One region of the Streptococcus sp. FDAARGOS_192 genome, then DNA from elsewhere that is predicted to be linked to it. Evidence: predicted binding sites of a transcription regulator. Region 1 holds the regulator's gene; the other holds the start of a gene.
What was found. Region 1 encodes NrdR, which represses ribonucleotide reductase genes. Its sites were predicted from a motif close to ACACNATATATNGTGT; they were not measured.
Positions count from the first base shown of each region.

Region 1 (15,928 bases):
AACGTGCACACTACCTCGCCCTCCTTCTTCAAGGTTTGCGTATCGCTGTGCCAGCTGCCCTTCTTCTTGCTATCCCAGCAGAATCTGTTCAACATGCCCTTGGATTGATGCCTGACTGGCTCAACCACGGTATGGTTGTCGGTGGTGGTATGGTCGTAGCCGTTGGTTACGCCATGGTTATCAACATGATGGCAACTCGTGAAGTTTGGCCATTCTTCGCCATCGGTTTTGCTTTTGCTGCTATTAGCCAATTGACACTTATCGCTCTTGGTGCTATCGGTGTCGCTATTGCCTTCATCTACCTCAACCTTTCTAAACAAGGTGGCGGAAATGGTGGCGGAACTTCAACTGGTTCAGGCGACCCAATCGGCGATATCTTGGAAGACTACTAGGAAGGGGTGCTCTCATGGCTGAAAAAATTCAATTATCTCAAGCGGATCGTAAAAAGGTTTGGTGGCGCTCACAATTCTTGCAAGGTTCATGGAACTATGAACGTATGCAAAACTTGGGTTGGGCTTACTCACTCATTCCTGCTATTAAAAAACTCTATACTAACAAAGAAGACCAAGCCGCAGCTCTTAAACGTCACTTGGAATTCTTCAATACCCACCCTTACGTAGCTGCTCCTATCATGGGTGTTACCTTGGCTCTTGAAGAAGAAAAAGCTAACGGTACTGACATCGAAGATGCTGCTATCCAAGGGGTTAAAATCGGTATGATGGGACCTCTTGCCGGTATCGGTGACCCTGTTTTCTGGTTCACAGTTCGTCCTATCCTTGGTGCCCTCGGTGCATCATTGGCACAAGCTGGTAACATCGCTGGTCCACTTATCTTCTTCATCGGTTGGAACCTTATCCGTATGGCCTTCTTGTGGTACACTCAAGAACTTGGTTACAAAGCAGGTTCAGAAATCACTAAAGACATGTCTGGTGGTATCTTGAAAGATATTACTAAAGGGGCATCAATCCTTGGTATGTTCATCTTGGCTGTCCTTGTTGAACGTTGGGTTTCTATCGTCTTCACTGTAAACCTTCCAGGTAAAGTTTTGTCTAAAGGTGCCTATATCGAATGGCCTAAAGGCAATGTTAGCGGTGACCAACTTAAGACTATCCTCGGCCAAGTTAATGACAAACTTAGCTTCGATAAGATTCAAGTGGATACCCTCCAAAAACAATTGGATTCATTGATTCCAGGTTTGATGGGACTTCTCCTTACTTTTGCATGTATGTGGTTGCTTAAGAAGAAAGTTTCACCAATCACAATCATCATCGGACTCTTTGTAGTTGGTATTGTTGCAAGCTTCTTCGGAATCATGTAAAAAGAGTAAGAGTTTAGCAAAGCTGAACTCTTTTCTTATGCTATAATAAAGGTACTACAATCAAAAAGCGAGATAGATATGGCACAATCACTAAACAAAACAGTTGAACTACATACAACAGGCGTTTCCTACATGGCTATCGGGGGGAAAGTCGGTAAATTTCTAATCGGAGATGTGGCTCTTGAATTCTACCCAGATGTCAATGTCGAGCAATACATTCAAATTCCATGGACTAGCATCACTCAAATCGGTGCAAATGTATCAGGAAAGAGAATTAGCCGCCACTTTGAAGTGTTGACAGACAAGAGCAAATTCCTCTTTGCTTCTAAAGATTCTGGAAAGATTCTAAAGATTGCTAGGGAACATCTTGGCAATGAAAAAGTCGTCAAGTTACCAACTCTCATTCAAACTATCGGCACTCGACTCAAAGGTTTATTTGCCAAAAAATCATAATTTTTGTATAATATAACAGACGGATAAGTACTAGCTAGATCCTTTCAGAAAGCCTGCGGTTGCTGCGAGCAGGTAGGGTTAACCTACGAAATTCTACCGTTTCTAATAATTAAAAACATAAACAAGTGCACTCCTGTGAAGTTGGATGGAACCGTGGCTCATGTCACTCCAACACTTTCACTGGAGTGTTTTACTTTTTGGAGGAACTTATGTTAGATGTAAAACGTATTCGTAACGACTTCGATGCCCTTGCCGAAAAATTGGCTACACGTGGGGTTGCCGCTGAAACTTTAAATGAACTTAAAGAGCTTGATGTTAAACGCCGTGAGCTTCTTATCAAATCTGAAGAACTCAAAGCTCAACGTAATATCGCTTCAGATGGTATCGCTCAAGCTAAACGTAACAAAGAAGATGCTTCAGAACAAATTGCAGCCATGCAAAAAGTTTCTGCAGAAATTAAGGAAATTGATGCCGAACTTGCTGCTATCGATGAAAAGCTTAATGCCATCGTTGTGACACTTCCAAATACACCAAACGACTCTGTTCCAGTAGGTGCTGACGAAGACGAAAACGTAGAAGTTCGCCGTTGGGGAACACCTCGTGACTTTGATTTTGAAGTTAAAGCTCACTGGGATCTTGGGGAAGACCTTGGTATCCTAGATTGGGAACGTGGTGCTAAAGTCACTGGTTCTCGCTTCCTTTTCTACAAAGGACTTGGAGCAAAATTGGAACGTGCGATTTACAACTTTATGTTGGATGAGCACGCTAAAGAAGGCTACACTGAAATGATCACACCTTACATGGTTAACCACGACTCAATGTTCGGTACTGGTCAATATCCAAAATTCAAGGAAGATACTTTCGAGCTTGACGGTACTGACTATGTCCTTATCCCAACCGCTGAAGTTCCTTTGACAAACTACTACCGCGGTGAAATTCTTGATGGTAAAGAATTGCCAATCTACTTCACAGCCATGAGCCCTTCATTCCGTTCAGAAGCTGGTTCAGCTGGTCGTGATACACGTGGATTGATCCGTCTTCACCAATTCCACAAGGTTGAAATGGTCAAATTCTCAAAACCAGAAAGCTCATACGATGAATTGGAAAAAATGGTAGTTAACGCTGAAAATATCCTTCAAAAACTTAACTTACCATACCGTGTCATCACTTTATGTACTGGCGATATGGGATTCTCAGCTGCTAAAACCTACGATTTGGAAGTTTGGATTCCAGCACAAAACACTTACCGCGAAATTTCTTCATGTTCAAACACAGAAGATTTCCAAGCCCGTCGTGCACAAATCCGTTACCGTGACGAAGCTGATGGTAAGGTAAAACTTCTTCACACTCTTAACGGTTCAGGACTTGCTGTTGGACGTACAGTAGCCGCTATCCTTGAAAACTACCAAAACGAAGATGGTTCAGTAACTATCCCTGAAGTTCTTCGCCCTTACATGGGTGGTGCTGAAGTGATTTCACCAAAATAAATAAGAGAAATCTCCAGAAAAAACTGGAGATTCTTTTAGTTTTGATTAGCTTCCTCGTAGTATGGTTTCAACTTATAGAATCCATCAGCGAGTTCTTCTACCAACTCTTCCATTGTTTCACTAGCAGTCACAGGGACATCATACTTGACCAAGACCTTACGAACACGACCATCTCTAATTGCTTCTTTAAGCATCTGGCGATTCTCTTCAGTTCCTTCCACACGATGACTAACACCATTTTCCTGAGCAAAATAGTATAGAGAGGGTGCAATCGGTAAGTCTAGGACCTTATGTTGCTTAGCTAGAGTGGTATCTGATTTTTTACGTTCGACAAAGCTAACTTCTACTGAAATCCCCCATTTTTCAGGCTGACCATAAAGTCGAATCGCCATGGCAACATCGTCTAAACTATCCTCAGGGGCCCTGTAATAGCACCAAAAGTGTGGCCGGCATATTTGTGCTTGATTAGCCCAATTACTGACACGATCCATCTTAAAGGGTGCCAAACGCTCCTCTAGAAGTTTTGCTAAAGCCTGCATCTCCTTACGAGCTGCTTGACCAAGTGCCTTGAGGTCTTCCATCTCTTCCTTATGTGGGCCCGCTTTTTCAGGTTTGATATACTTAACCCCTTGTTTAGATAAATAAGATTGAATATTTTCTAACATCGTTTTCTCCTTACAATGATAAAAGACCAACCCATAACGATTCTATTCCGGTTGGTCTCTTTTTTTATTTACGTTTACGAGCAATCAAATGGATTGGTGTTCCCTCAAAACCAAAGGCTTGACGAATTTGATTTTCCAAGAAACGCATGTATGAGAAGTGCATAAGCTCTTCTTCATTGACAAAGATAACAAATGTTGGTGGTTTAACCGAAACTTGTGTGCCATAGAAAATCTTAAGGCGTTTTCCTTTGTCAGTTGGTGTTGGGTTGATGGCAATGGCATCCATGATAACATCATTCAAAACAGCTGATGAAATACGACGGTTCTGACTCTCACTGATGCGTTTAATCATCTCTGGCAACTTGTTAAGACGTTGTTTCGTCTCAGCCGATACAAAGATAATTGGTGCATAGCTCAAAAATTGGAACTGATCACGGATATCTGCTTCCCAGTTAGCAACGGTATGATTGTCTTTCTTAATCGTATCCCATTTGTTAACTACGATGATAATCCCTTTACCAGCTTCATGGGCAAAACCAGCAATACGCTTATCATACTCACGGATACCTTCTTCGGCATTGATAACCATAAGGACGATATCAGAACGGTCAATGGCACGCATTGAACGCATGACAGAGTATTTTTCTGTGTTTTCATAAACCTTACCAGATTTACGCATACCAGCGGTGTCAATCATGGTATACTCTTGACCTTCACTGTCCACAAAGTTTGTATCAATGGCATCTCGAGTAGTACCAGCAATCGGGCTGGCAATCACTCGGTCCTCACCCAAAATGGCGTTAATCAAGCTTGATTTTCCGACGTTTGGACGTCCAATCAAACTAAAACGAATGATATCTGGATTTTCTTCTTCAACTTCTGTTGGGAGGTTTTCAACGATAGCATCGAGAACATCCCCTGTACCGATACCGTGAACAGATGAAACTGGATAAGGATCACCAAGTCCAAGAGAATAAAAATCATAGATATCTGCACGCATCTCAGGGTTATCCACTTTATTTACCGCCAAGATAACAGGCTTGTTGGTCTTATAGAGAATACGAGCAACGTACTCGTCCGCATCTGTCACGCCTTCCTTACCTGAAACGACAAAGACAATAACGTCAGCTTCAGTCATGGCAATGTCAGCTTGGTGCTTAATTTGTTCCATAAATGGTGCATCAACATCATCAATACCACCTGTATCAATTAAGCTAAACTGGCGATTAAGCCATTCAGCAGAGGTATAAATACGGTCACGTGTTACCCCTTCAACGTCTTCGACGATAGAGATACGTTCACCCGCAATTCGGTTAAATAGGGTCGATTTCCCAACGTTTGGGCGACCCACGATAGCAACTGTAGGTAATGTCATATGTTTAAGTCCCTGATTAAATAGGGATTCCTTTCTTCATTTAGCAGTCTCACTTCCACCAAGGAAAGCAAACTCTCTTATTCTTTATCATTATTAGGATCACCCTAACGGCGATTAACACCCTTCAAGTGAACCTCTTTGGCAAGAAAACGGATACGCTCCATCACACGTTTGGCCTGCCAAGTCTCGTCTCCTTGACGTCCATTGGATAGCTTAGCTTCTAAATCCGCAAAACTATAGTTAGACGTAAAGAAGGTAGGTAGCTCCTCAATCATGCGATGCTGGAGGATAACTTGCAAAACATCATCCCTAATCCAAGAAGAGAATTGTTCTGCACCAATATCATCTAGAACCAAAACTTCCGCCTGTTTGACAGCATCAATTTGCTCCTTGACAGAACCATCCTTGATTCCATTTTTAACATCAATAGTAAATGATGGGTAATGAATAATGGTCGTCGCAACCTTCTTGGTCTCTGAAAGTTCATGAGCCATAGCAGCCAACATGAAGGATTTTCCAACCCCCATGTCTCCGTAGATATAAAGGCCTTTCTGGTCTGGACTAGGGTAATTCGCCACAAAATCCACGAGACTCTCAAAGGTATCAACACGAGCCACATCATCTAGAGCAATGTCCGCAAAGGTAATCTTACGATAAGACTGAGGCAGACTCACCAAATTAATCCGTTTAGCAATAGCCTGCTGTTCTTGTTGCTCTTTGAGCTGACGCGTCTCCTTATAGGTGACATCAGCGTAGCCTTCATTCATGGTCAGAATCGGTTCATACCCTTTGGCAATATACGAGGCATCACCTTCCTTTACCTTACGGCATTCCACCAGGAATTGATTAAACTTAGGAAGACTACGCTTGATTTCATCCTGGCTTAGGCTATGCTCTTGAATAAAGCTAGCCACTCTTGGATCCGCTAAAATTTGCTTCGTTAAATCTGTTGCATTGCCAGACCCATGATGCCCTGTTCGGTTTAGGGTTTGTCCAACTCTTTCCATAGGCTACTCCTTTCCTTTTTCTAGTTTTGCCAAAGCTCGACGTCTAATTTCATCCAACTTGGCCTGATCAGCCTGACTGGTTTGATTATCATAATCTGGATTACTCCAGCTCGGCACATTTGTTTTCTTCTTAGAATCAGCTTTTGCTTGCTGTGATTTCTTATCGTAACCACTACGCAAAGCTAAAAGCCCCTGTTCAGCAGTGACGATATTCTTAAAGGCAAAATCGTTGGCAAGTTTAGAGATATACTCTCGATTTACATTCGTTGAACGTGTCCGTCCCAAACTGTAGGCAACCATGAGGTTAATTACCTCATCCATAAAGCCTCTTTGTGCCAAATCCGTGAGAATCTGCTTCTCAGAATTAGTCACAGTCCCGCTTGGGCCTTTAGCACTTTGCAAGTAATCTATAGGCTTTTCGGACCTAACCGCTTTAAGAATCTTTTTCTCCGTCTCCGTCAAAGCAGAATCACCACCCAATGTTTGAGCTTGAGCCTGTTCTAATTGCACCTGCATACGCTTGACAATAATCTGGTGGTTCACGGCTGTCTTTTTCGCTAAGAGATAGGTATCATACCAATTCATGCCATGAGTTTCAGACAATTTATAGATTTCTGGCACATCTGTCTTTTCATCTGTAAATACAAGTCCGTCAGCCTGCATACGATTCCTGAAACTGCTTAAATCAAACGAATTTTTAGGCTTGATTTCAGACACAGACTTTTGAGCCAAACGCTCATCGGTAAAGACATCCGAAAAACGTTTAGATAAATCTTGCAAGCCTTGTAGACCTGCCGGTTTCAAAGCATCTACTGCTGGTTCACTAATCTTTTGCTCGAGAAGTGAACTATAAACGGCATGTTTTAGAAACTGCTCAATTGATAAGGGAGACTTAAGCTCTATAACATAAACCCCTTGAGGTGAGTGGTAAAAGGCCAAGAGATCTACTGCTGTCAGAACCGCCAGTGCTTCCTGAAGGGGCTGCATTCCAAAGTTAAGATGGTTCAGAATAGCCGCAAACTTATGGCGGTGATTACCATTGTCATAAAAAGCCACGAAATACTGGTAGAGAGCGTATCCTTCACTCCCAATAATGGGATAATAGCAACGCATCAAACTTGCCTGATCGGGAACGATAACCTGATTGCCAACATAGACAAATTCTTCAATAGGTCTCATTTTTTAGACTCTTTTTTCGCACGTACAGTTTTGGTGATTTCTTGAAGCAACTCTTCAATCTCATCAACATCTTTGAAAGAACGGTAGACACTAGCAAAACGTACATAAGTAATTTCATCAAGGTCAGCGAGTTCTTTCATCACTAAATTCCCAATGACATCACTATCAACCTCTCCATCATGGTTACGTCGAATATTTTGCTCAATACGGGTGATGGCATTTTCGATATCCTCACTAGAAACCGGACGCTTCTGAGCACTCATCAAGATACCATTGAAAATCTTATCGCGAGAGAATTGTTCACGAGTACCGTCTTTTTTGACAACCAAAAGTGGAACTTCTTCCACACGCTCAAAAGTTGTAAAACGAGCATGACAAGAATCACACTCACGACGACGACGAATGGTATTCCCATCCTCTGCCTGACGGCTATCGATAACACTAGATTTATTATGTTGACATTTTGGACAACGCATGCACTTCACCACCAATCTTTGAAATTCGGTACTCTATTTTACCATAAAAACACACAAAAAGCACGCTCTAAACGAGGCGTGCTCACGACCAAGAATCACTCTAAGACTCTTATAAATTGATTTAAAGCTCAAGTTGAGGTGTCGTCGTTTCTCCATCTGCAAATGGAATGTAAAGGTCGAAACGTGTTCCAACACCAAGTTCAGAACTAACATCGATACGGCAGCGATAAGCTTCCACAATTTGGTAAAGGATTGACAAACCAATACCAACACCAGATTGCGTTGTCGTACGATTACGTGCCTTATCTGAACGGTAGAAGCGCTCAAAGATATGCTCAATATCTTCTTTAGAGATTCCTTCACCATTATCTTGCACTTGGACCAACATCTCATCTTCCAGAGCCTTAATTGTAACCTGGATTTCCTTGTTAACAGGAGAATACTTGACCGCATTATCAATCAAAATCGTAATCGCCTGTTCAAAGTGTTGGCTGTAAATCTGTGCAGGGCGCTCTGAGCTCTCGAAATCATTGAGATAGAATTGGTAGTCTTCATGCAAGACACGGAAGTTACCGATAACCGTACGGATTGAAGAATTCAAATCACAAGTATCGTTTCTGTGATTTTCAAATGATCCTTTGACACGGATAGAATCCAACATATCATTAATCATAATCGTCATACGGTTGGCCTCGTGACTTGCAGCCTCAAGACTTTCCTCAAGGATTTCAGGGTCATTTTTACCCCAACGTTGCAAGAGGTCCATATGCCCCTTGATAACCGCAATCGGTGTACGCAATTCATGACTGACGTCACTCAAGAAACGCATCTGCATCTGATTATTTTCTTGGATTTTATCCATCATACGGTTAAAGTTAACCGCCAAATCACCAATTTCATCGTGACTTTCAATCTTAGAACGAAGTTCCAAATCACTTGGCGAATCGGTGATAACTCCCATCGTTTCGTGCAACTGTCTCATCGGACGAAGAATAGATGTCAGGACAACTACAGTCGCTGCGATAACTAGGACCGTCATCCCCACTTCTAGGAAAATCAATAAGAAAATCAAACGCTCTTTAAGAGCATAGTAGAATTCCAAATCATGGAAAATTTGGGCATAACCAACGATGGTCTTTTTATCTTTACCGTAGATTGGAACTTGCAGCAAGAAACCACGCTTCCCTTTATAAGAAACTGACTTCAGTTTGTTTACCTCGGACATACCTGGAGGCGAATCTGTATTCTCCTCAGAAGTAAAGATAAACGTTCCCTTTTTGTCATAAACAAAAACAGATTGGTTAGAATATAATTTATTAGAAATCGCAACCTGACCATCCAAAGAGTGCTTTTCGGAAAGCACACCATTAATGATCGATGCATAGATATTTTTAGGTGAATAAAGGGCCGCTAAAAGCGGTTCTGGACTCAACTCCTCGTCGGAGTCCCAGTCCTTTTCGATATAAGTAACAACTTTTGAGATTGTAGTGTTTACATTTTGACGTTCACGTTGCAAAAGTAGCGTATTGGCTGAGAAAACAACAACCAGAGTGAACATCGACAATACAAGAAAGAAGACCACAGCAGTTGTCATGGTCAACTTTTTTCTAATGGTTACTTTACCAAATAATTTATCTTGTAATTTACTCATTTTTCACGGATAACGTAACCCATTCCTCGTACTGTTTGAATATATGATTCCTTACCTGGAACATCGATTTTTCCACGCAAGTAACGAATATAAACATCTACAACGTTTGTTTCGATGGCGTCATCATATTTCCAAACTTGAAGCAAGAGTTCCTCACGGGTCATCACTTGGTTCATATTGCTCAAAAGTGTGTTCAACAAATCAAACTCACGTTTTGTCAATGGAATTGCTTCATCACCACGAACAACTGTACGGTTTTGAACATCCAATTTCAAATCACGATAAGTTGATGCTTTTGCTGGTGCATTCTTAGCAGCTTCGATATCTTGACGACGGAAGGTTGCACGGATACGTGCCAATAGTTCTTCAATCGCAAATGGTTTTACAATATAGTCATCAGCACCGCGGTCCAAACCAGCAACAATGTCCATGATTGAATCGCGAGCTGTCATCATCATAATATAAGTATCTTTTTCTTGTTGGAGACGACGCGTTACTTCAAAACCGTCCATCTCAGGCAACATAAGGTCCAAGAGAATAAGATCGAAATCTTTCTCGAGTGCCATTTCAAGTCCTTCGCGTCCGTTGTCTGCTGTCACAACGTCGTATCCTTCGTGTTGAAGTTCAAGAGAGACAAAACGAGCAAGGTTTTTCTCATCTTCAACAATCAAAATGCGTTTGCTCATAATAAGTATTTACCACTTTCTTAAAATTTTTTGACTTCCATTTCCCTTAAAAAGTCTGTAGATCTACCCAATGAATAAATCCGAAAATTAACTTCTAATGATATAATAATATAGATTTTTAAAATTGTCAAACATTTTTAGTTTGTTTTTTTGAATTAATTTTCATCAAAAAGACCGTTCAATTGGGCAAAGGGATTACTTGCCTCTTTTTTCTCCTGTTGAAGTGCGGCAAAGTCCTCTTCTGACAAGACTTCCCAGTCATTCCCAGAGAGCGAAATTTGTCCTGATTCTTCCTCAGGTGTTAGTACTCTCAAAGGAATATTAAGAAGAATATTATCTAGAATACTCTCATCAAGATTAATGGTATCCCCATCCAAGATAAGAACCAGATTTTCTTCGACTAATTCTTTTTGAAGAGCAGCATCTGCCTCTTGTATAAAGGTTTCTGAAACCGGATAGTTAAAACTAAGTGTCACAGGTTCAAGTGAACGGCTAGATGGCAAGGTAATATCATAGCTAAGTTGATAATCCAAAAGGTACAAACCATTGTCATAGGCTACCTGCCCACTTGCTTGAATCTGTTCAAGATTTAAAACTTGATCATAGCGTTCTTTAATAGACTCCAACAAAGAAGGTGCTTCGTTAAAGGCGAGCCCTTCTGGAGACTTTCTAACTTCTGAAAGATAAATCATTTTTAATCCTCAAATTAAATTTCCCCATAGGGATCTATTTTCAATCCACAAGACCATAATCCCCCACATTCACTTTTCATTAGAGAGCATGATTATGATTTTAGACTTAATTAGTATTATATCAAATTTTTAAGAAAAAATAACACCTTTAATATTACATATTTCTTAAACTTAGAACTTTTTTCAAAGCTAATGAGAAACTTACTCAGACCTAGTTTCCATCTGTCTTATAGCGTTAGATGAAAGCTCTTAATTATGGTAAAATAAGAGCATTGAAACTAGATAAAAGGAATATAAAATGACACCTGAAGATTTTTACAAGGCTCTGAAAGAACTGGGGTTCGATCTCAGCCAAAAACAAAAAGACCAATTCCAACGCTACTTTGAGCTCTTGGTAGAATGGAACGAAAAGATTAATCTTACTGCAATCACAGAAAGAGACGAGGTCTACCTCAAACATTTCTACGATTCCCTAGCTCCTGTTCTCCAAGGACATATTAAAATTCAGACTATTCGACTTCTCGATATCGGAGCTGGGGCTGGATTTCCAAGTCTCCCTATGAAAATCCTTTGTCCTGATCTTGATGTGACTATCATTGACTCTCTTAATAAACGCATCAATTTCCTAAATCTATTGGCCGATGAACTTGAGCTCAGCGGTGTTCACTTCTATCATGGACGGGCAGAAGATTTTGGACAAGACAAGGCCTTCCGTGCTCAGTTTGATATTGTAACTGCCCGTGCCGTTGCACGCATGCAGGTTCTCTCAGAATTGACCATTCCTTTCTTAAAGGTGGGTGGACAGCTTATTGCACTTAAAGCTGCAGCAGCTGACGAAGAGCTAGCCGATGCTAAAAATGCCTTGAACTTGCTTTTTGCCAAGCCTGTTCTCAACGAGAACTATAAACTGCCAAATGGGGATGGACGTAATATCACCATTGTCGATAAGAAAAAAGAAACCCCAAATAAGTACCCACGTCGTGCTGGGATGCCTAACAAGAAGCCGTTATAACGTTTATCCAAGGATGTTTCTTGCTCCTTGGACTATTATTTATTCTTATGATAACTCGGAGGTTTTCATTGATAAATCGTCTTTCTGTCACGCAAAAGCTTGTGCTCAGCTTTGTCTTTGTCATTATAGTGGGGAGTATTTTACTTAGCCTTCCCATGAGCCACTATGCTAACAGTCCAGAAACAAGCTACCTAGACCATCTCTTCAATACTGTGTCAATGGTCTGTGTAACTGGACTTTCTGTTGTCCCGGTCAGTAAGGCTTACAATGGTCTTGGTCAAATTCTCTCTATGCTTCTCATGCAGACGGGAGGACTTGGACTAGTCTCTCTTATAGCCTTTAGTACCTATACCCTTAAAAATAAATTAGGACTGAGCGATCAAGATCTTCTTCAATCCGCACTTAGTAGGGATAACCAAAAAGATTTGAAGGCTTATCTTTTTAAGGTCTATAAAATAACTTTTTCTATTGAAGCTATGGCAGCACTTGTGATTATGACTGATTTCATTCCTCGTTTTGGACTTGGTCATGGCATCTTTAATAGTCTCTTTCTAGCTGTCTCTGCCTTTTGTAATGCTGGATTTGATAACTTAGGTTCTAACAGTTTACAAGAATATGCAACCAATCCAACCATTAACCTTGCTGTAGCTTTTCTCATCATGTCTGGAAGCTTGGGATTTGCAGTTTGGATTGATTTGATTCAACTAATGAGACGTTATATTAAAGATCGTCCAAGGAATTGGAAATTAGCTTGGAGACCTTTCAGTAATCAAAGCCGTCTTGTGCTTATAAGTACGGGTTGTCTCCTATTAGGAGGAACACTGCTTGCTTGGTTACTGGAAATGGATAACTCTAAGACAATCGGTACTCTCAATGTCTGGCAACAACTTCTGGTAAGTTTCTTTCAGACTGTAACCATGCGTACCGCTGGCTTTGCAACTATTTCCTATACCAATGCAGATTTCTCCACAAATCTTCTTTTTATGATTCAAATGATTATTGGGGGTGGTCCTGGAGGAACTGCGGGTGGTATCAAGGTGACAACTGCCTCTATCATGTTCCTACTTTTTAAGTCAGAGCTATCTGGTAACTCGAGCGTGGTTTTTCGAAACCGTATTATATCTAACAAAACCATTTTGCAAGCATTCACAGTTATACTCTTTTTCCTAACGATGCTCTTTGTCGGCTATGTTATTTTGCTGGAAACTAATCCTACTCTCTCTCCACTAGGCCTACTTTTTGAGAGTGTGTCAGCCATTGCTACCGTTGGTGTTTCAATGGATTTGACCCCTAATCTAAATACCCTAGGACGCCTTGTTATCATGGCTCTGATGTTCATTGGCCGTGTCGGACCTATCACTGTTCTCTTGAGCTTGATGACCAAAAAAGAAAAACATATCTCTTATGCCCCAACTGACATTTCAGTCGGCTAAACTATTTTATTAATTGACAATATTCTGAAAGGATTTTATATGAAAACACAAATTATTGGGGTCCTTGGTTTGGGAATCTTTGGACAAACTATTGCAACCGAACTCTCTTCTTTTGGACAAGATGTTATTGCCTTAGATAATAATGCTACAACAATTGATTTCCTTGCTGATCAGGTGACTAAGGCTGCTGTTGGGGACATTACTGACATTGAATTTCTACGTTCTGCTGGTATCGATACTTGCGACTCAGTCATTATTGCAACTGGAGAACACCTAGAATCGTCTGCGCTAGCGCTCTTGCAGTGCAAAAAACTTGGTATTAAGAATATTATTGCCAAAGCTATGAATAACAATTATGAGGAAGTCCTTTACGGAATGGGTGCTAACTGGGTCATCACTCCTGAACGTAGCACAGCAAAAGAATTGGCTTCAAATATCCTCCGCTATAACATATCAAATGTTTTTCATTTAGAGGACGATGTAGCTTTAATTGAACTTAAAATTCCTAGTGAATGGGCTGGAAAGTCCTTGCATACTTTAAATCTAAGACAAAATTATAACGTCAATGTTATTGGTTTTAGAGATGAGAAAAGTGGCAAGTTAAACACCCACTTTGACCCAAGTAAGAAACTACCTGATGAAGGGATCATACTAGTTGTCGCTGACAATCGAACACTAGAAAAATTTGATTATTTAGGATATTTAAAATAACAAAAAACGTTCCAATCTCGTTCATCTAGACAAGACTGGAACGTTTTTAGTTGTGCTTAATAGCATACTTTTACTAAAAGCCAAGAATATCATCCCCATGGATTGTAAAAACGACCATGATTGAGGAAGATTAAGCCTATACTAATCCCCAATAAAAGAATAGCTGACACGATGACAAGGTAATCTTGTTTCATCAAAGATTTATGCACATACCAGGTACGTTTTTTATAGCGACCAAATCGACGTAGCTCCATAGCTGTCGATATGGTATCAATTCGTTCGAGAGATGAAAAAATTAGTGGAAGAACAATTTGGAGATTCCCGCGAATACGTTTGACCAATCCCGACTTTTGCGACAAATCCAAACCACGAGCCTCTTGAGCCTTACGAATCGTAAAGAATTCTTCTTGGACATCTGGAATATAACGCAAGGTTAAACTAACGGAATAGGCAAATTTATAAGGAATTCCAATCTGATTAAGACTAGCCGCAAACTGACTCGGATGAGTGGTCATAAGAAAAAGAATGGCAAGAGGGACCGTTGAAAAATACTTAAGCAATAGATTTGCAAGGTAAAAAAGCTCCTGACTGGTTAGATAGAAACGCCCCCAGCCTTCAATAAGAACTGTCTTTGCCCCGTAAATTTCTTCACCATAACCAGGTGCGAAAAGGTAGACCATAAGTAAATTAAAGAGGGCAATGGATCCAATAATCTTAACAACAAAAGAAATATCTCGCCAACGAATCTTAGCCAAATAAAAGAGATAAATGGAAAGTAAGCCTACCGCTAGGATAAAGCGTGGGTCATAGGTTGCCATACAGGCAACTGAAACCAAGATAAAGAAAAGCATCTTACTTGCCCCAGACAAATCATAGAGGAAACCTTGACCTGACTGATAACCAATTAAACGATTAGACATTAGGGCCTCCTTTTTCGATATAATACTGGGTTACTTCTACTGGATCACTTGACAATTTCTGACCCAAAGTATAAAGAGAGGTCTGCTTGAGATTAGCTGACTCTAGTAAATCCTTCTGATTAAGAATTGTAACAGGCTTGTCGTCTGCAATGATTTCACCCTCAACCACAACGAGACAACGATCGCTATATTCCAACATGAGCTGCATGTCATGAGTAATCATCACAATCGTATGACCTTGCTTTTGAAGACTGTCCAAGAAATTCATGATATCTGTGTAAGTCTTGTAATCTTGACCAGCCGTTGGCTCATCCAAGATAATGATTTCAGGTTTCAAAACTAAGATAGACGCAATGGTCACGCGCTTTTTCTGACCAAAGGAAAGCGCAGAAATGGGCCATTTACGAAAACTATAGAGACCACAAGTCTTCAAGACCTCATAAACACGTTCTTCAACCTCAGCCTCTTCAATTCCTCGCAAACGCAAACCAAGAGCGACCTCATCAAAAATCATAGTTTGGCTAATCATCTGATTTGGGTTTTGCAAAACAAAGCCTATACGTTCTGAGCGCTCGGCAATGCTATCCTGACTAATATCCTGACCCTTGTAAGTCAATTTTCCTTGACTTGGGACAAAACCACATAGAGCCTTGGCAAGCGTCGACTTTCCAGCCCCATTTTTACCGACAATCGCTAGTCGCTCACCTTTTTTCAAGCTAAAGGACAGATCCTCTATGATTGCTGGATTATCTCCATAGGAAACGCTAAGCCTCTCAACCTTCAAAATAGAGTCACTCGAACTGTCTTTTTTATCCTTCAAAACTCTGTCTGGCAGAGCAAGGTCAGATAGGTCTAAAGCATCT
Region 1 is NZ_CP020431.2:2,105,993-2,121,920, reverse strand. It holds gene A6J31_RS10960 (PTS mannose/fructose/sorbose transporter subunit IIC) at 1-392, shown strand, start outside; gene A6J31_RS10955 (PTS system mannose/fructose/sorbose family transporter subunit IID) at 407-1,318, shown strand; gene A6J31_RS10950 (DUF956 family protein) at 1,397-1,771, shown strand; gene serS (serine--tRNA ligase) at 1,981-3,258, shown strand; gene A6J31_RS10940 (hypothetical protein) at 3,294-3,923, opposite strand; gene der (ribosome biogenesis GTPase Der) at 3,988-5,298, opposite strand; gene dnaI (primosomal protein DnaI) at 5,403-6,305, opposite strand; gene A6J31_RS10925 (DnaD domain protein) at 6,309-7,484, opposite strand; gene nrdR (transcriptional regulator NrdR) at 7,481-7,960, opposite strand; gene A6J31_RS10915 (HAMP domain-containing histidine kinase) at 8,082-9,611, opposite strand; gene A6J31_RS10910 (response regulator transcription factor) at 9,608-10,297, opposite strand; gene A6J31_RS10905 (DUF177 domain-containing protein) at 10,453-10,989, opposite strand; gene rsmG (16S rRNA (guanine(527)-N(7))-methyltransferase RsmG) at 11,288-12,001, shown strand; gene A6J31_RS10895 (TrkH family potassium uptake protein) at 12,070-13,434, shown strand; gene A6J31_RS10890 (potassium channel family protein) at 13,474-14,145, shown strand; gene A6J31_RS10885 (energy-coupling factor transporter transmembrane component T family protein) at 14,235-15,065, opposite strand; gene A6J31_RS10880 (ABC transporter ATP-binding protein) at 15,058-15,928, opposite strand, start outside.

Region 2 (15,928 bases), 490 kb from region 1:
CAAATTCGGATTCGTTAGAAATCTTGATTGCTTCTTCAACTGAAGATACACGGATGAATGGCAATACTGGACCAAATGGTTCTTCCCAAGCAAGACGCATGTCAGTTGTTACATGGTCAAAGACAGCTGGGTAGATAAGGTTACCTTCACGTTTCAATTCAGTTTTAGCAGTAGCACCTTGTTCAACGGCATCATCAATCAAACCTTGAACGAAGTCAGCTGCTTTTGTATCGATAAGTGGTGTAACGCTTGCACTTTCTTCAGGCATACCAACAGTGATATTACCTACCAAAGCAGTTACTTTTTCTACCAATTCATCTGCAACGCTATCCATTACAAGGACACGTTTGATAGCTGTACAACGTTGACCTGAATAGTCAAAGGCACCAGCAACAATGTTTTTAGCAGTCAAGTCAAGATCAGCATCTTCAAGAACGATAGCGGCATCTTTACCACCAAGTTCAAGCATGATTGGACGCATAGCTGCCAAACGACCGATGTTTTCACCAACTGGTGTTGAACCTGTGAAGTTGATGAAATCAACTGCTTTGTGTTCAACGATATAGTCACCGATAACAGAACCACGACCTGTGATAGAGTTCAAGACACCTGCAGGGATACCAGCTTCAACAAATGCTTCAACCAAAAGAAGACCTGAGATAGAACCTTGTGTAGGTGGTTTGAAGGCAACAACGTCACCAGCAATCAAGGCAGGAGCAATTTTAGAACCAGCCAAGTTTACTGGGTAGTTAAATGGAGAGATAGCAAGGACAAGACCTACTGGTTCGCGACGAACAACAGCGATTTTTTTCTTGCTACCAGCGTCAAATGCACCACCTTCAAGCACTTCACCTTCCAAACGCAAACCTTCTTCAGCTGCATAGTGGATGATTTCAGCAGTACGAACAACTTCACCGATTGCAGATTTCAAACCTTTAGAGATTTCTTTAGAAAGAACTTGACCGATTTTTTCTGCATCACGTTCCAAGATATCTGCTGCTTTATGAAGGTAAGCTGCACGTTCAGCATATGAAAGCGCGCGCCATGCTGGAAGTGCTGCTTTAGCTGCTGCGTAGACTTCGTCTACTTCAGCTTGGCTCATCGCTGGAACTGATCCAAGTTCCTCACCGTTTGCAGGTGCGTAGATAGTAATTTCGTTTTCAGATGTTTTCCACTCACCATTGACATAGTTTTTGTATTGTTTAGCCAAGATAGTAACTCCTTTTATCTATTATAAGACCTATTTTATCATTTTTTTAGAAATAATCCAAGATTTAAACGAGAATTATTCAGAAAATTTTGACAAAAAATAGTTTTAATTATTAACCTAGGTTAGCCGTATTCTACTCCTAAGCAAAGAATGAGTCAATTATTTTGTCTCTGTTTAGCTATAAAAAAAGTGAAAGCCTAAGCCTCCACTTTTTATGATTAGTCTACGTTAACGTATTCTTTTGAAAGTTCAAGAACTTCTTCCATTGTTGAACATTCAGTAAGCGCACGGTTAGCGTATTCTTCCATTTTAGCTGTGTCAAGTTTCTTCATCAAGCTACGTGTACGAAGAACAGATGTCGCTGACATTGAGAACTCATCCAAGCCCATTCCGACAAGAAGTGGAACAGCAGTTTGGTCACCGGCCATTTCACCACACATACCAGCCCATTTACCTTCAGCATGAGCCGCTTTGATAACATTGTTAATCAAACGAAGGATTGATGGGTTATATGGTTGGTAAAGGTATGAAACTTGTTCGTTCATACGGTCAGCAGCCATAGTGTATTGGATAAGGTCGTTTGTACCAATTGAGAAGAAATCAACTTCTTTAGCAAATTGGTCAGCAAGCATAGCTGTAGCAGGGATTTCAATCATGATACCTACTTCGATATCGTCTGCAACGGCAACACCTTCAGCAACCAATTTAGCTTTTTCTTCTTCAAGAATACCTTTGGCAGTACGGAACTCAGTTAACAAAGCAACCATTGGGAACATGATACGCAATTTACCGTGAACAGATGCACGAAGCAAAGCACGCAATTGTGTACGGAACATTTGGTTACCAGTTTCAGAGATAGAAATACGCAAAGCACGGTAACCCAAGAATGGGTTCATTTCTTTAGGAAGATCGAAGTAAGGGAGTTCTTTATCCCCACCGATATCCATTGTACGAACGACAACAGGTTTACCGTTCATACCTTCAAGAACTGCTTTGTATGCTTCATATTGGTCATCTTCAGTTGGGAAGTCTTGAGAATCCATATACAAGAATTCCGTACGATAAAGACCAACTGCTTCTGCACCGTTATCATTTACACCTTCAACGTCTTTAGGTGTACCGATGTTAGCAGCCAATTCGAAATGTTTTCCATCAGCAGTAACTGTTTGAGCATCTTTAAGGAGAGCCCATTCAGCTTTTTGTTTAGCGTAAGCTTCACCAGCTGCTTTAAACTCAGCAATTTGCTCTTCAGTTGGGTTGATAACAACTTCACCAGTAATACCTGAAACCGCCAAAATGTCGCCATCTTTGACAAGTTCTGTGATGTTATTTGTACCAAGAACGGCTGCGATTTCAAGTGTACGAGCCATGATTGCAGAGTGACTAGTACGTCCACCGATATTAGTAACAAAAGCTTTTACGTACTTTTTGTTCAACTGAGCTGTATCAGATGGTGTCAAGTCATGAGCAACAACGATTGATTCTTCGTTAATTGTTGCTGGGTTAGGCAATTTCTTACCAAGCAAGTTAGCAAGCACACGTTTTGTAACGTCACGAATATCCGCTGCACGTTCTTGCATGTATGGGTTATCTTCCATACCTTCAAAAATAGCGATAAACATGTCTGTTACTTCTGTCAAAGCAGCTTCAGCATTAACTTGTTTAGCACGGATAGTTTCTTTAATTTGACCAGTCATTTCTGGGTCAGCAAGAACCATCAAGTGAGCATCAAAAACGGCTGCCGCTTCTTCACCAAGGCTTTCAACTGCTTTTTCACGGATAACAGAAAGCTCGTCTTGTGACGCCGCTAGAGCAGCATCTAGACGAGCCTCTTCTGCACTTGTATCTTCAACTGTTACAGTTTCAAATGACAAGTCCGGTTGAACAAGCAGATATGCCTTAGCAACTGCAACACCATCAGATGCTGCGATTCCTTTAAGCATTTCTGTCATATTCTTATGCCAATCCTTCTTTTGTCATTGTTTCTGCGATTGCTGCGATTGCATCATCAGCATCAGCACCTTCTGCAGAGATAGTTACGTCAGCACCTTGACCAACACCAAGGCTCATAACACCCATGATAGATTTAAGGTTAACTGCTTTACCTTTGTAGTCAAGAGTGATATCTGAAGCAAATTTGCTAGCTGTTTGAACAAGCAAAGTAGCTGGACGTGCGTGGATACCTGTTTCTGCAACAATGTGGAAATCTTTAGAAGCCATAATGGATTCTCCTTCTTAGTTTGGAATATTTGAGTTATCAATGATAACCCTTACAATTTAGAATTATAACATAGCTAATTGAGATTATCAAGGTTAAAACGTACTTTCTACAAGTTTTTCAAAAGCCTGTCTCTCATTTTACTGCTCATTTTCATTTTTTAAAACATAAGCAAATACTAGTCTCTAGTTATTTACAACATTTTCAGAAAATTTCTTTCATGGTGTTTTCAATCGTTAATTTTCATTTTCGAGCAAAAACAATCACATAATTGAAAGAATTTGATTGCTAAAGGCACTCGTTGAATAAGCTTGTTTCCCAAATGCTAAGTCAGCTGTAAAGATATCAGCTTTAAATGTCTTCTCAATAGCACTTGTAATCAGTTGAGCTGCCTCAGTCCAACCAATATAATCTAGAAGCATGCAGCCAGATAATAAAACTGAGCAAGGGTTAGCCTTATCTTGATCCGCGATATCTGGAGCTGTTCCATGTGTTGCTTCAAAAATAGCATGGCCTGTTTGATAGTTAATGTTGGCTCCAGGGGAGATGCCGATACCACCAACTTGTGCAGCCAAGGCATCACTGGCATAATCACCATTCAAGTTAGTTAAGGCAACAACATCAAATTTTTCTGGATTCAAAAGAATCTGTTGGAGAAAGTTATCAGCGATTATATCATTAATCTCTAGACGACCAGCTAGCAATTCTGCTTTATAGTCTTCCTGAGCTACTTCATAACCCCATTTACGGAAGCCACCTTCTGTGAATTTTTGAATATTCCCTTTATGAACCAATGTCACTTTCTTTAGATTGTTCTTGAGAGCATAATCGATAGCAGAGCGAATGAGACGTTTACTTCCTTCTATTGAAATTGGCTTGATTCCGATACTACTTGATTCTGGGAAGCGAATTTTATTAACATTCATTTCTGTCTGGAGAAACTCAATCACGCGCTTGACATCTGCCGTTCCTGCTTCCCATTCAATCCCCGCATAAATATCTTCAGTATTTTCACGGAAGATAGTAATATTTGTTTTTTCTGGTTCCTTAAGTGGACTTGCTACTCCGTCAAAGTAACGAACAGGTCTAACACAAGCGTAGAGATCAAGTTCTTGACGTAAAGCTACATTTAAAGAACGAATACCACCACCTACTGGCGTCTCAAGCGGTCCCTTAATAGCTACTAAACTTTCTCGAATAGCCTCCAAGGTTTCTTTCGGCAACCATTCACCTGTTTTGTCATAAGCCTTCTTACCGGCTAAAAGCTCTTGCCACTCAATATGACGCTTTCCTTCATAGGCTACTTCTACTGCTTTATCAAAGATTGCTTGGGCATTCTTCCAGATATCATGTCCAACACCATCTCCTTCAATAAAAGGGATAATTGGACGATCAGAAACTTGAAGCTGTCCATTTTTCATTACGATTTTTTCTGCCATATAGCTTTCCTCCCTAGCGTTTTTCTAAAGGAATATACGTCATATTTTCTTGTCCGATGTACTGCGAGCGTGGACGAATCAATTTATTATTTTTTTGCTGCTCTTGAATATGAGCAATCCAGCCGGCAACACGACTCATAGCAAAGATAAGGGTGAAGATATCGCTGTCAATTCCTAGAGTATGGTATACGGTGGCTGAATAGAAGTCCACATTGGGAATCAATCCCTTCTTATCTTTCATGAATTCTTCAATTTCTTGAGACATATTAAAGAATTCTTCATTCTCAGTACCCTCTGTCAACTTTTTAGCCATATCTCTTAAGAAAATTTCACGAGGATCCTGTTTCTTGTATACACGGTGTCCAAATCCCATGATTTTTTCTTTAGAATCAAGTTTTTCCTGCAAGTAAGCATTAACATCACCAGATTCACGGATTTCTTTAAGCATATCAAAGACGCGTTCATTAGCTCCACCATGCAGGGGACCTTTTAGAGCTCCAATAGCTGTTGTGACACAAGAATAGATATCTGTCAGAGTCGAGGCACAAACACGCGCTGCAAAAGTTGAAGCATTCAACTCATGGTCAGCATGTAGAATTAATGCCTTATTCATAGCTTCAATTTCAATTTCAGAAGGTTCAACACCATTCAGCATGTAGAGAAAATTAGCTGCAAAACCTAAATCTTCTCTTGGTTTGAGAGGCATTTTACCAGTACGTAAGCGTGCAAAAGTCGTAATAATTGTAGGCAATTTAGCCATCAATTCAATACTTTGCTGATAAATTGCCTCCATGGATCTTTCCTCGGCGTCAACATTGTAAACTCCAAGAAGGGAGACTGTTGAACGTAACACACTCATTGGGTGCAAATGTGGACGAGACTGGATAAGAATGCATTGTTCTACAGCATCAGAAATATCATAGTTCTTACGCAACTCAGCTTCAAAATACTTAAGTTCCATTTGCGTAGGAAGATGACCATTCCACAAGAGATAAATCACTTCCTCAAAAGACGCTTTATTTTCCATAAACTCAGAAATATCATATCCCGAATACGATAAATGATCATCGATAATAGATGAAATCCTAGTATTACAGGCAATCATATCCTTAAGTCCATTAATTTCAACTGTTGTCATATTAGGCCCCCTTCAATTTTTTTCTTACAACCATTGGCAAGATACCACCATTTTTATAGTAGCGAATGTCAGCATCTGCATCGAAGCGTACCAAGGCTTTAAAGGTTTTGGTTTGTTCAGGTGTTGAAGCTGTAACAGTGATAACATCATGGACACCTGGATTTTCTGAAAGGTCAAAGCTAAAGGTCTCATGTCCTGTCAATCCAAGACTTTCAGCATTTTCTCCTTCCATAAATTGGACTGGTAAAATCCCCATCATAACGAGATTTGAACGGTGGATACGCTCAAAACTCTCAGCAAGCACTACTTTTACACCAAGAAGATTAGCACCTTTAGCCGCCCAGTCACGACTTGAGCCCATACCATAATCCTTACCGGCAATTACAAGCGTATCTTGATTAGCTTCTTTATATTTCATAGCAGCATCATATATAGGTAGAATGTCACCATCATATTTAGTATATCCACCAATTTTTCCATCTGCTAGCTCATTCTTGATACGAATATTAGCAAAGGTTCCTCGCATCATGACTTCATGATTACCACGACGGCTACCATAAGAATTAAATTCTTGATAATCAACACCATTCTCAGTCAAATAACGAGCTGCTGGACTATTTCTGGCAATATTACCTGCCGGAGAAATATGGTCTGTTGTAACCGTATCTCCAAATTTAGCCAAAACCTTCAAATCTTTCAATGGTTTAATGCTCAAATCATCTCCTAAAGCATCAAAGTAAGGCGGGTTTTGAATATAGGTAGAGTTTTGATTCCATTTATAATTTTGACTTTGTTCAGTAGGAATGGCATTCCACTTCTCACTATCAGAAAAGACACTGGCATATTCATCTTGGAAGAGTTGACGGGTGACGTATTTATCAACATAAGTCTCAATTTCATCACGAGATGGCATAACATCCTCTAAATAAACAGCTTGACCATTGTCGTCAAAACCTAAAGGTTCAGTTGTCAAATCAATATTCGTGTTACCAGCTAAGGCATAAGCAACAACCAATGGTGGGCTAGCCAAGAAATTCGCTTTAACAAGTGGATTAATACGCCCTTCAAAATTACGATTTCCTGACAAAACAGCACTCGCTAATAAATCAGTGTCTACAATAGCCTTAGCCACCTCAGGACGTAAGTCTCCTGAGTTCCCAATACAGGTTGTGCAACCGTAACCTACCAAGTTAAAGCCAAGCTTATCTAGATAGGTTTGCAAGCCTGAAGCTTTGAGATAACCAGTAACAACCTTAGAACCGGGTGCCAAAGATGACTTCACTGTTGGAGAGACTTTTAATCCTTTCTCAACCGCTTTTTTAGCTAAAAGACCGGCTGCCATAAGAACGTAAGGATTTGAAGTATTGGTACATGATGTGATAGCTGCAATGGCCACATGACCTGTTTGAATTGTTTCTGAATGATCCTCAAAGTCAACGTTTGCAGTTTTTACTAACTCTTCCTTATCCAAACCGAAACCACGGACACCTGCTTCTCGTACCACTGCATCCTGGAATTCTTGCTTAGCATCTGATAAGAGAATCAAATCTTGTGGACGTTTAGGACCTGAGATAGAAGGTTTAATAGATGACAAATCGATTTCAACAATCTTAGTATACTTGGCTTCTTTACTTGGATCATAGAAAAGATGATTGGCTTTTGTATAGGCTTCAGTGACTTGGATATGATCCTCATCACGGTTAGTTAAACGCATGTAGTTAAGAGTCTCGTCATCAATAGGAAAATAACCACAGGTCGCACCATATTCTGGTGCCATATTAGCGACTGTGGCACGGTCAGCTAGAGACAAACTCTTCAAGCCAGGTCCAAAGTACTCAACAAATTTACCAACCACATTTTCAGAACGAAGCACCTGAGTAATCTTGAGAGCCAAATCTGTTGCCGTTGCAATTTTAGGCAACTCTCCTGTCAAATGTACACCAATAACCTCTGGAATTGGAAAATAAGATGCTTCACCGAGCATCGCTGCTTCAGCTTCAATTCCGCCAACGCCCCAACCAAGGACGCCAATACCATTAATCATAGTCGTGTGACTATCTGTACCAAACATAGAGTCAGGATATAGGAGCCCATCATTTTCAATAATGACATCACTCAAAAATTCAATATTAACCTGGTGAATAATACCTGTAGCTGGTGGAACCGCACGATAATTTTCAAAAGACTTTTCAGCCCACTTAAGAAATTCATAGCGCTCGTTATTACGTTTAAACTCTAGATTGATATTATCTTCAAGAGCAGTATCACATCCGTATGAATCCACTTGGACAGAGTGGTCGATGACCAAATCTACTGGAATCTCGGGATTAATAAATTCGGCTTTACCACCATTAGCCACTATAGCATCACGCATTGAAGCTAAATCAACAACAACAGGAACTCCTGTAAAATCTTGTAAGATAACACGACTTGGTTTAAAAGGCACTTCAGAAATTGTTGGAAAATTCGGAAATTTCATTAGATCAGAAATGTGAGATTCCTTAACATCCTCGCCATCTTTTTTTCGGAGGAGACTTTCAAGTATTATTCGAATGGTATAAGGTAGCTCTCCGACCTTAACATCATGAGATTTTGCTGCTTTTTCGAGATCATAGAAAGAGAATGTCTTACCATTTACAGTTAGATTTGAACAGTATTCTTGCATACTTGAACCTCCATTAGTTAAAAATTTTCTTTATTCTACACTGTTTTTTTTGAAAAAACAAATAGAATTGGCATTTTGATGTTATATTATATAACATCATAGGTGAGATATTTCTTTTTTAGTCAATTCCATAAACAAATCCTATTTAATTTAGGAAACTTAAAAAAGCCTTTAAAACACAAAATATAGGGTTGTGTTTTAATACTAAACACAAAATCTTGTATTTCCTTAAGATATTTAGCTTGATTTTTCCCTATATTTTGGGTATTCTATTAGAGTCGAAAAAGTGGCTCTTGGCCACTTAAAATCTTTTTATAAAGGAGTATTTGCAATGGCAAAGATCACATTGTTTTCTAAAAACAACTGCATGCAGTGCAAAATGACTAAAAAATTCTTGGAAAAGGAAGGTGCTGATTTCGAAGAAATCAACATTGATGAACAGCCAGAAAAAATCGATTACGTTAAAAGCCTCGGTTTCACTGCTGCTCCAGTTATTGAAGCCGGCGATATCGTCTTTTCAGGTTTTCAACCTACCAAACTTAAAGAAATCCTTTAATTATCAAGTTTTTATATAGAAAGGAACTTGTTTGCTTAGTTTAATGTTTTAACCTTAATCTACTATTAAATAAACTGAGCCTGGTATCTGTATTATGTCTTTAAAAAATCTTGGCGATGTTTCATACTTCCGCCTCAACAACGAAATTAACCGTCCTGTTAACGGTCAAATTCCTTTGCATAAGGATAAAGAAGCGCTTCGTGCCTTCTTCCTTGAAAACGTTAAGCCAAATTCAATGGCATTCAACAACATCACAGATAAAATTAATTATTTGATTGAGAACGATTATATTGAGTCTGAATTCATCGGTAAATACGAACCTGCTTTCATCGAAAAATTGTCTGCAGAAATTCATTCTCAAAAATTCCGCTTCCAATCTTTCATGGCAGCCTACAAGTTCTACCAACAATATGCCCTCAAAACAAACGATGGCGAGTCTTACCTCGAAAGTATTGAAGATCGTGTTCTATTCAACGCCCTTTACTTTGCTGATGGTGATGAAAACCTAGCTAGTGACCTTGCCAACGAAATGATTCACCAACGTTACCAACCTGCTACTCCTTCATTTCTAAATGCTGGACGTAGCCGTCGTGGTGAACTCGTGTCATGTTTCCTTATTCAAGTAACAGATGACATGAATTCTATCGGACGTTCTATCAACTCTGCCCTCCAGTTATCACGTATTGGTGGTGGGGTAGGTATTAGCCTGTCTAACCTTCGTGAAGCTGGTGCTCCTATCAAAGGATATGCTGGGGCAGCCTCTGGTGTCGTGCCTGTTATGAAGCTTTTTGAAGATAGCTTCTCTTACTCAAACCAACTTGGCCAACGTCAAGGTGCTGGTGTTGTTTATTTGGATGTTTTCCACCCAGATATCCTTGCCTTCCTTTCTACTAAGAAAGAGAATGCTGATGAGAAGGTGCGTGTTAAGACACTATCACTTGGTGTTACAGTTCCAGATAAATTCTACGAGTTGGCACGTAATAATGAAGATATGTACCTCTTCAGTCCTTACTCAGTCGAAAAAGAGTACGGTAAACCATATAACTACATTGATATTACAGCTATGTACGATGAGTTGGTTGCCAATCCAAATATCACAAAAACCAAGATTAATGCCCGTGAGCTAGAAACTGAAATTTCTAAACTCCAACAAGAATCAGGTTATCCATATATCGTCAATGTTGATACAGCCAATCGACACAATCCAATCGATGGTAAGATTATCATGTCCAACCTCTGTTCTGAAATTCTCCAAGTTCAAACACCAAGTGAACTTAACGATGCACAAGAGTTTGTTAAACTCGGTACAGACATTTCATGTAACCTTGGATCAACTAATATCCTTAACATGATGACTTCACCTGACTTTGGTCGTTCGATTAGAGCAATGACACGTGCGCTTACCTTTGTTACAGATAGCTCAAGTATTGATGCTGTACCATCTATCAAAAATGGTAACCAACAAGCTCATACCTTTGGTTTGGGAGCTATGGGGCTTCACTCTTACCTCGCTAAACACCATATCAAGTATGGTAGCCCTGAATCTGTTGAATTCACTAATATCTACTTCATGCTTATGAACTACTGGACTTTAGTTGAATCTAACAACATTGCCCGTGAACGTCAAGAAACCTTTGTCGGTTTTGAAAAATCAAAATATGCTGATGGTTCTTACTTTGACAAATACGTTACAGGCCAATACGTTCCTAAATCTGACCGTATCAAAGAACTTTTCGATGGTCACTTCATCCCACAAGCTAAAGATTGGGAAGAACTCCGTGAACTCGTTAAGAAAGATGGACTCTACCATCAAAACCGTTTGGCTGTTGCGCCAAATGGCTCAATCTCTTACATTAACGACTGTTCGGCTTCTATCCATCCAATCACACAACGTATTGAAGAACGTCAAGAAAAGAAAATCGGAAAAATCTACTATCCAGCCAACGGTCTTTCAACAGACACAATTCCTTTCTACACTTCAGCCTACGACATGGACATGCGTAAAGTTATCGACGTTTATGCCGCTGCAACTGAACACGTTGATCAAGGTTTGTCATTAACCCTATTTTTGCGTAGTGAGTTACCAAAAGAAATTTACGAATGGAAAACAGAAAATAAACAAACGACTCGTGACCTTTCTATCCTTCGTAACTACGCCTTTAACAAGGGAATTAAATCAATCTACTACATCCGTACTTATACAGATGACGGTGAAGAGGTTGGTTCTAACCAATGTGAAAGCTGTGTCATCTAAGATAGTGATTTAACGATAACAACCTCACTAGTCTTATTTACAAAATGCATTAAAAGGTCGGTTCGCCGACTTTTTTAATAGATCAACTCAAAAAACTATATCATGATTTTGAATTATGATAAAATAGTAACGATATCAATAAAGAAAGAGGTTTCTAATGGAAACTTACTACAAAGCCATTAACTGGAATGAAATCGAAGATGCGATTGATAAATCTACTTGGGAAAAATTGACGGAACAATTTTGGCTAGATACACGTATCCCACTTTCAAATGACCTTGATGACTGGCGTAAACTTTCAGCTGAAGAAAAGGATTTGGTTGGAAAAGTTTTCGGTGGTTTAACCTTGCTAGATACCATGCAATCTCAAACTGGTGTTGAAGCCATTCGTGCAGACGTCCGTACACCTCATGAAGAAGCTGTATTGAACAACATTCAGTTCATGGAATCTGTTCACGCCAAATCTTACTCTTCAATCTTCTCAACTTTGAATACTAAATCTGAAATTGAAGAAATTTTCGAGTGGACTAACAGTAACGAATACCTCCAAACCAAGGCGAAAATCATTAACGATATCTATGAAAATGGAACGCCTCTTCAGAAAAAGGTTGCTTCAACATATCTTGAAACATTCCTTTTCTATTCAGGGTTCTTCACTCCACTCTATTATCTTGGTAATAACAAGCTAGCTAATGTCGCTGAAATCATTAAGCTCATTATCCGTGACGAATCTGTTCACGGAACCTATATTGGCTATAAATTCCAACTAGGGTTCAACGAATTGACTGAAGAAGAGCAAGAAAGTTTCCGTGAATGGATGTATGATCTTCTCTACCAATTGTATGAAAATGAAGAGCTCTACACTAAATCTCTTTATGATGGTGTTGGATGGACTGAGGAAGTTATGACTTTCCTTCGTTACAACGCCAACAAGGCTCTCATGAACCTGGGACAAGATCCACTCTTCCCAGATAGTGCGAACGATGTTAACCCAATCGTTATGAATGGTATTTCTACAGGAACATCTAACCACGACTTCTTCTCTCAAGTTGGTAATGGTTACCTTCTAGGTACTGTTGAAGCCATGCAAGATGATGATTATAACTACGGACTATAAGAAAAAACTAGCTGAGCTAGTTTTTTTATTGTGTTCAATACTATATTCGAAAAACAAATAGAAAAAGAGTTCAAATTGAACTCTTTTTATTTTATTTTGCTTTTACTTCAAAACCTTCTGCTACACCTTCAGCAAAGTTTTCTTCAACAATGCTAGCACAGTGATCACAGATAGTCGCATTGTAGCTACGTTCTTTGGTAGTTGGATCGATACGACGGCAACGATCACAGACATCACCTTCAGCACGTTCTACTGTGAATGCTACACCTTCAAAGCTTACAGCAGACTCAGGAGCATCTCCTTCAGCAATAGTCAATGCTGAAACAATCAAAAGTTGAGCAAGGTTAGTATTCAAACCTTCAAGAAGTTCTTTGACTTCAGCATCAGGATAGATTGTCAAATGAGCTTCAAGCGATTTACCGATAACTTTTTCGTTACGCGCTTCTTCCAAAGCTTTTTGAGCTTGGCCACGGAAATCCATGAAGGCATTCCATTTTTCAAGAAGTGCATCTTGACCAGCGAATTCTTCTGCTTCTGGCAACTCTGACAATTGAACATAGTCTTCTGTTTCAAATTCAAGATATGACCAAATTTCTTCTGCAGTGTGAGGAAGAATTGGTGTCAATAGTTTTGTAATCTTGACAAGAATATCGTAGAAGACTGTTTGCATTTGACGACGTTCAAGTGATTCTGCACTTTCAATGTAAACAACATCTTTAGCAAAATCAAGATAGAAAGCAGACAACTCAACGTTAATAAAGTTAACTAAGGCTTTGTAGATAGTTAAGAATTCAAAGTTTGCATAGGCATCACGAATAGTCTTAACTAATTGGTTAAATCGAATAGTCATGTACTGATCTACAGAACGCAAGTCTTCAAAGGCTACTGCATCAGTTGTTGGATTGAAGTCAGATGTATTAGCAATCAAGAAACGAAGTGTGTTACGAATCTTACGATAAGATTCTGATACTTGGCTAAGGATATCCATTGAGATACGAACGTCATTAGTTGTATCAACACTTGTTACCCAAAGACGCAGAATTTCAGCACCAAATTGTTTCTCAACATCACTAGGAGCAATAGTATTACCGAGGGATTTAGACATCTTTTCACCCTTACCATCAAGCGCAAAACCTTGAGACAAGAGTTGTTTGTATGGTGCAACACCATTATTAGCAACAGATGTGATAAGTGAGGAGTTAAACCATCCACGATATTGGTCTGAACCTTCGAGATAGAGGTCAGCTGGATAAGTCAACTCAGGACGGTTAACAACGACACCATTCCATGATGAACCTGAGTCAAACCATACGTCCATAATGTCAGTTTCTTTAGTAAACTCTCCGTTTGGTGAACCTGGATGTGTAAAGCCTTCTGGAAGAAGATCTTTGGCATCACGTTCCCACCAGATAACTGAACCATGCTCTTCGAAAAGTTTAGCCACATGTTCGATTGTTTCTTCAGTCATGATTGGTGTTTTATCTTCAGCATAGAAGATTGGGAGTGGCACACCCCAAGCACGCTGACGAGAGATTACCCAGTCACCACGGTCACGAATCATGTTGTAAAGACGAACTTTACCCCACTCAGAATGGAATTTAACTTTTTCAATCTCATCCAAAATCTCTTGACGGAATTTAGAAACAGAGGCAAACCATTGTGGCACAGCCCGCCAAATGATTGGTTTCTTCGTACGCCAGTCAAATGGGTATGAGTGTGAGATTTCTTCTTTAGCAAGGAGCAAATCACCAAGTTTTTCCATAACGATTGGCGCCACTTTATCGTAGAACTGACCTTCAAAATCAGGGCCAGCATTTTCCATCATGATACCACGCTCATTAACGGTTACGGCAACTTCAAGGCCATTAGCAATACCTACGTTATAGTCATCCTCACCAAAACCAGGAGCCGTATGGACGATACCTGTACCTGAATCTGTAGTTACGTGATCACCAAGGATAACAAGCTCATCAACTTCTGTATCCCATGGGTGTTCAGTGACGATTTGATTCAATTCTTCACCACGGTATGACTGAAATACTTCCACATCTGTCCAACCGAACTTCTCTGAAAGACTATTAAGTAATTCAGAAGCAACGACAAATTTTCGGTCTTCTCCGGCAGGTTTTACGAGAACATATTCAATATCAGCACCAACAGTCAAACCACGTGAAGCTGTTACTGTAAATGGTGTTGTTGTCCAAACTACGATATATGTATCTGTATCTAGTACTCCTTTACCATCCTTAACCTTATTGGCATAGTAAAGTGAAGTTGAAACTAAATCATGGTACTCGATTTCAGCTTCAGCAAGTGCTGATTCTGATGACCATGACCAATAAACTGGTTTTGCACCTTGATAGATGTAACCTTTTTTAGCCATCTCACCAAATACACGGATTTGTGCAGCCTCATAGTCTGGTGTCAAAGTAACATATGGGTTATCCCAATCAGCCGAAACACCAAGACGTTTGAAATCTTCACGTTGTTTGTCAACTTGTGAAAGTGCATAATCACGACACATCTTAAGGTATTCAGCACGATCAAGTTCTTTACGTTTCACACCTTGTTTTGCCAACACTTGCTCAATTGGAAGACCATGCGTATCCCAACCAGGAACGTAAGGAGCATAGAAACCAGACATTGATTTTGAACGAACAATGATATCCTTAGAAATTTTATTCATCGCATGTCCAACGTGAATATTACCATTGGCATACGGAGGACCATCATGAAGAGTGAAGTGAGGTTTACCTTGGTTCAACTCTTGACGATGTTGATACATCTTAGCATCTTCCCACTCTTTTTGCCAGATTGGTTCTTTGTTAGGAAGTCCAGCTCGCATTGGAAAAGCTGTCTTACCTAGATTTAAGGTTTCTTTGAGTTTCATTATATCTCCTCTTTAAATTAATTTACTAAATAAAAAGAGCCTTCATCAAAAAGGACGAAAGCTCGTGGTACCACCTTAATTCAGAGCAAAAAAACATTTGCTCCCTCATATGTCCGTAAGGAGGACCATCCTTCTAACTTACTTAGTTCAGTTAGAATGCTTGAAAATGATAACTATCCAAATAGGGAATGTGGGACTCACACCATCTCCCACTCGCTGTTAATATACTTGGTAAGTTGTATTTTTCTTATTCGCTAATATTCAATTTAAACGTTTGTGTTTCGTTAAGATTAATTTCACCTGTTGACTCAGGTTGCAAATCACAAACTTCATCTACTGGTGCTGAAGTTGGGAAATCTGCTACTTCACTCTCGAAAGTATCTGGAATACCAAAATCAACAGGAGTTGAAACCACTTCGTTTGTTTCATCAACTTCTGGAC
Region 2 is NZ_CP020431.2:389,182-405,109, reverse strand. It holds gene A6J31_RS03080 (NADP-dependent glyceraldehyde-3-phosphate dehydrogenase) at 1-1,210, opposite strand, end outside; gene ptsP (phosphoenolpyruvate--protein phosphotransferase) at 1,429-3,162, opposite strand; gene A6J31_RS03070 (phosphocarrier protein HPr) at 3,167-3,430, opposite strand; gene icd (NADP-dependent isocitrate dehydrogenase) at 3,692-4,867, opposite strand; gene A6J31_RS03060 (citrate synthase) at 4,881-6,005, opposite strand; gene acnA (aconitate hydratase AcnA) at 6,007-8,670, opposite strand; gene nrdH (glutaredoxin-like protein NrdH) at 9,002-9,226, shown strand; gene nrdE (class 1b ribonucleoside-diphosphate reductase subunit alpha) at 9,321-11,480, shown strand; gene nrdF (class 1b ribonucleoside-diphosphate reductase subunit beta) at 11,638-12,597, shown strand; gene ileS (isoleucine--tRNA ligase) at 12,689-15,487, opposite strand; T-box leader at 15,535-15,748, opposite strand; gene A6J31_RS03030 (DivIVA domain-containing protein) at 15,735-15,928, opposite strand, start outside.
Region 2: nrdH (glutaredoxin-like protein NrdH) is a predicted target of NrdR. The motif match lies at 8,847-8,862, and genes of this name have one in related genera.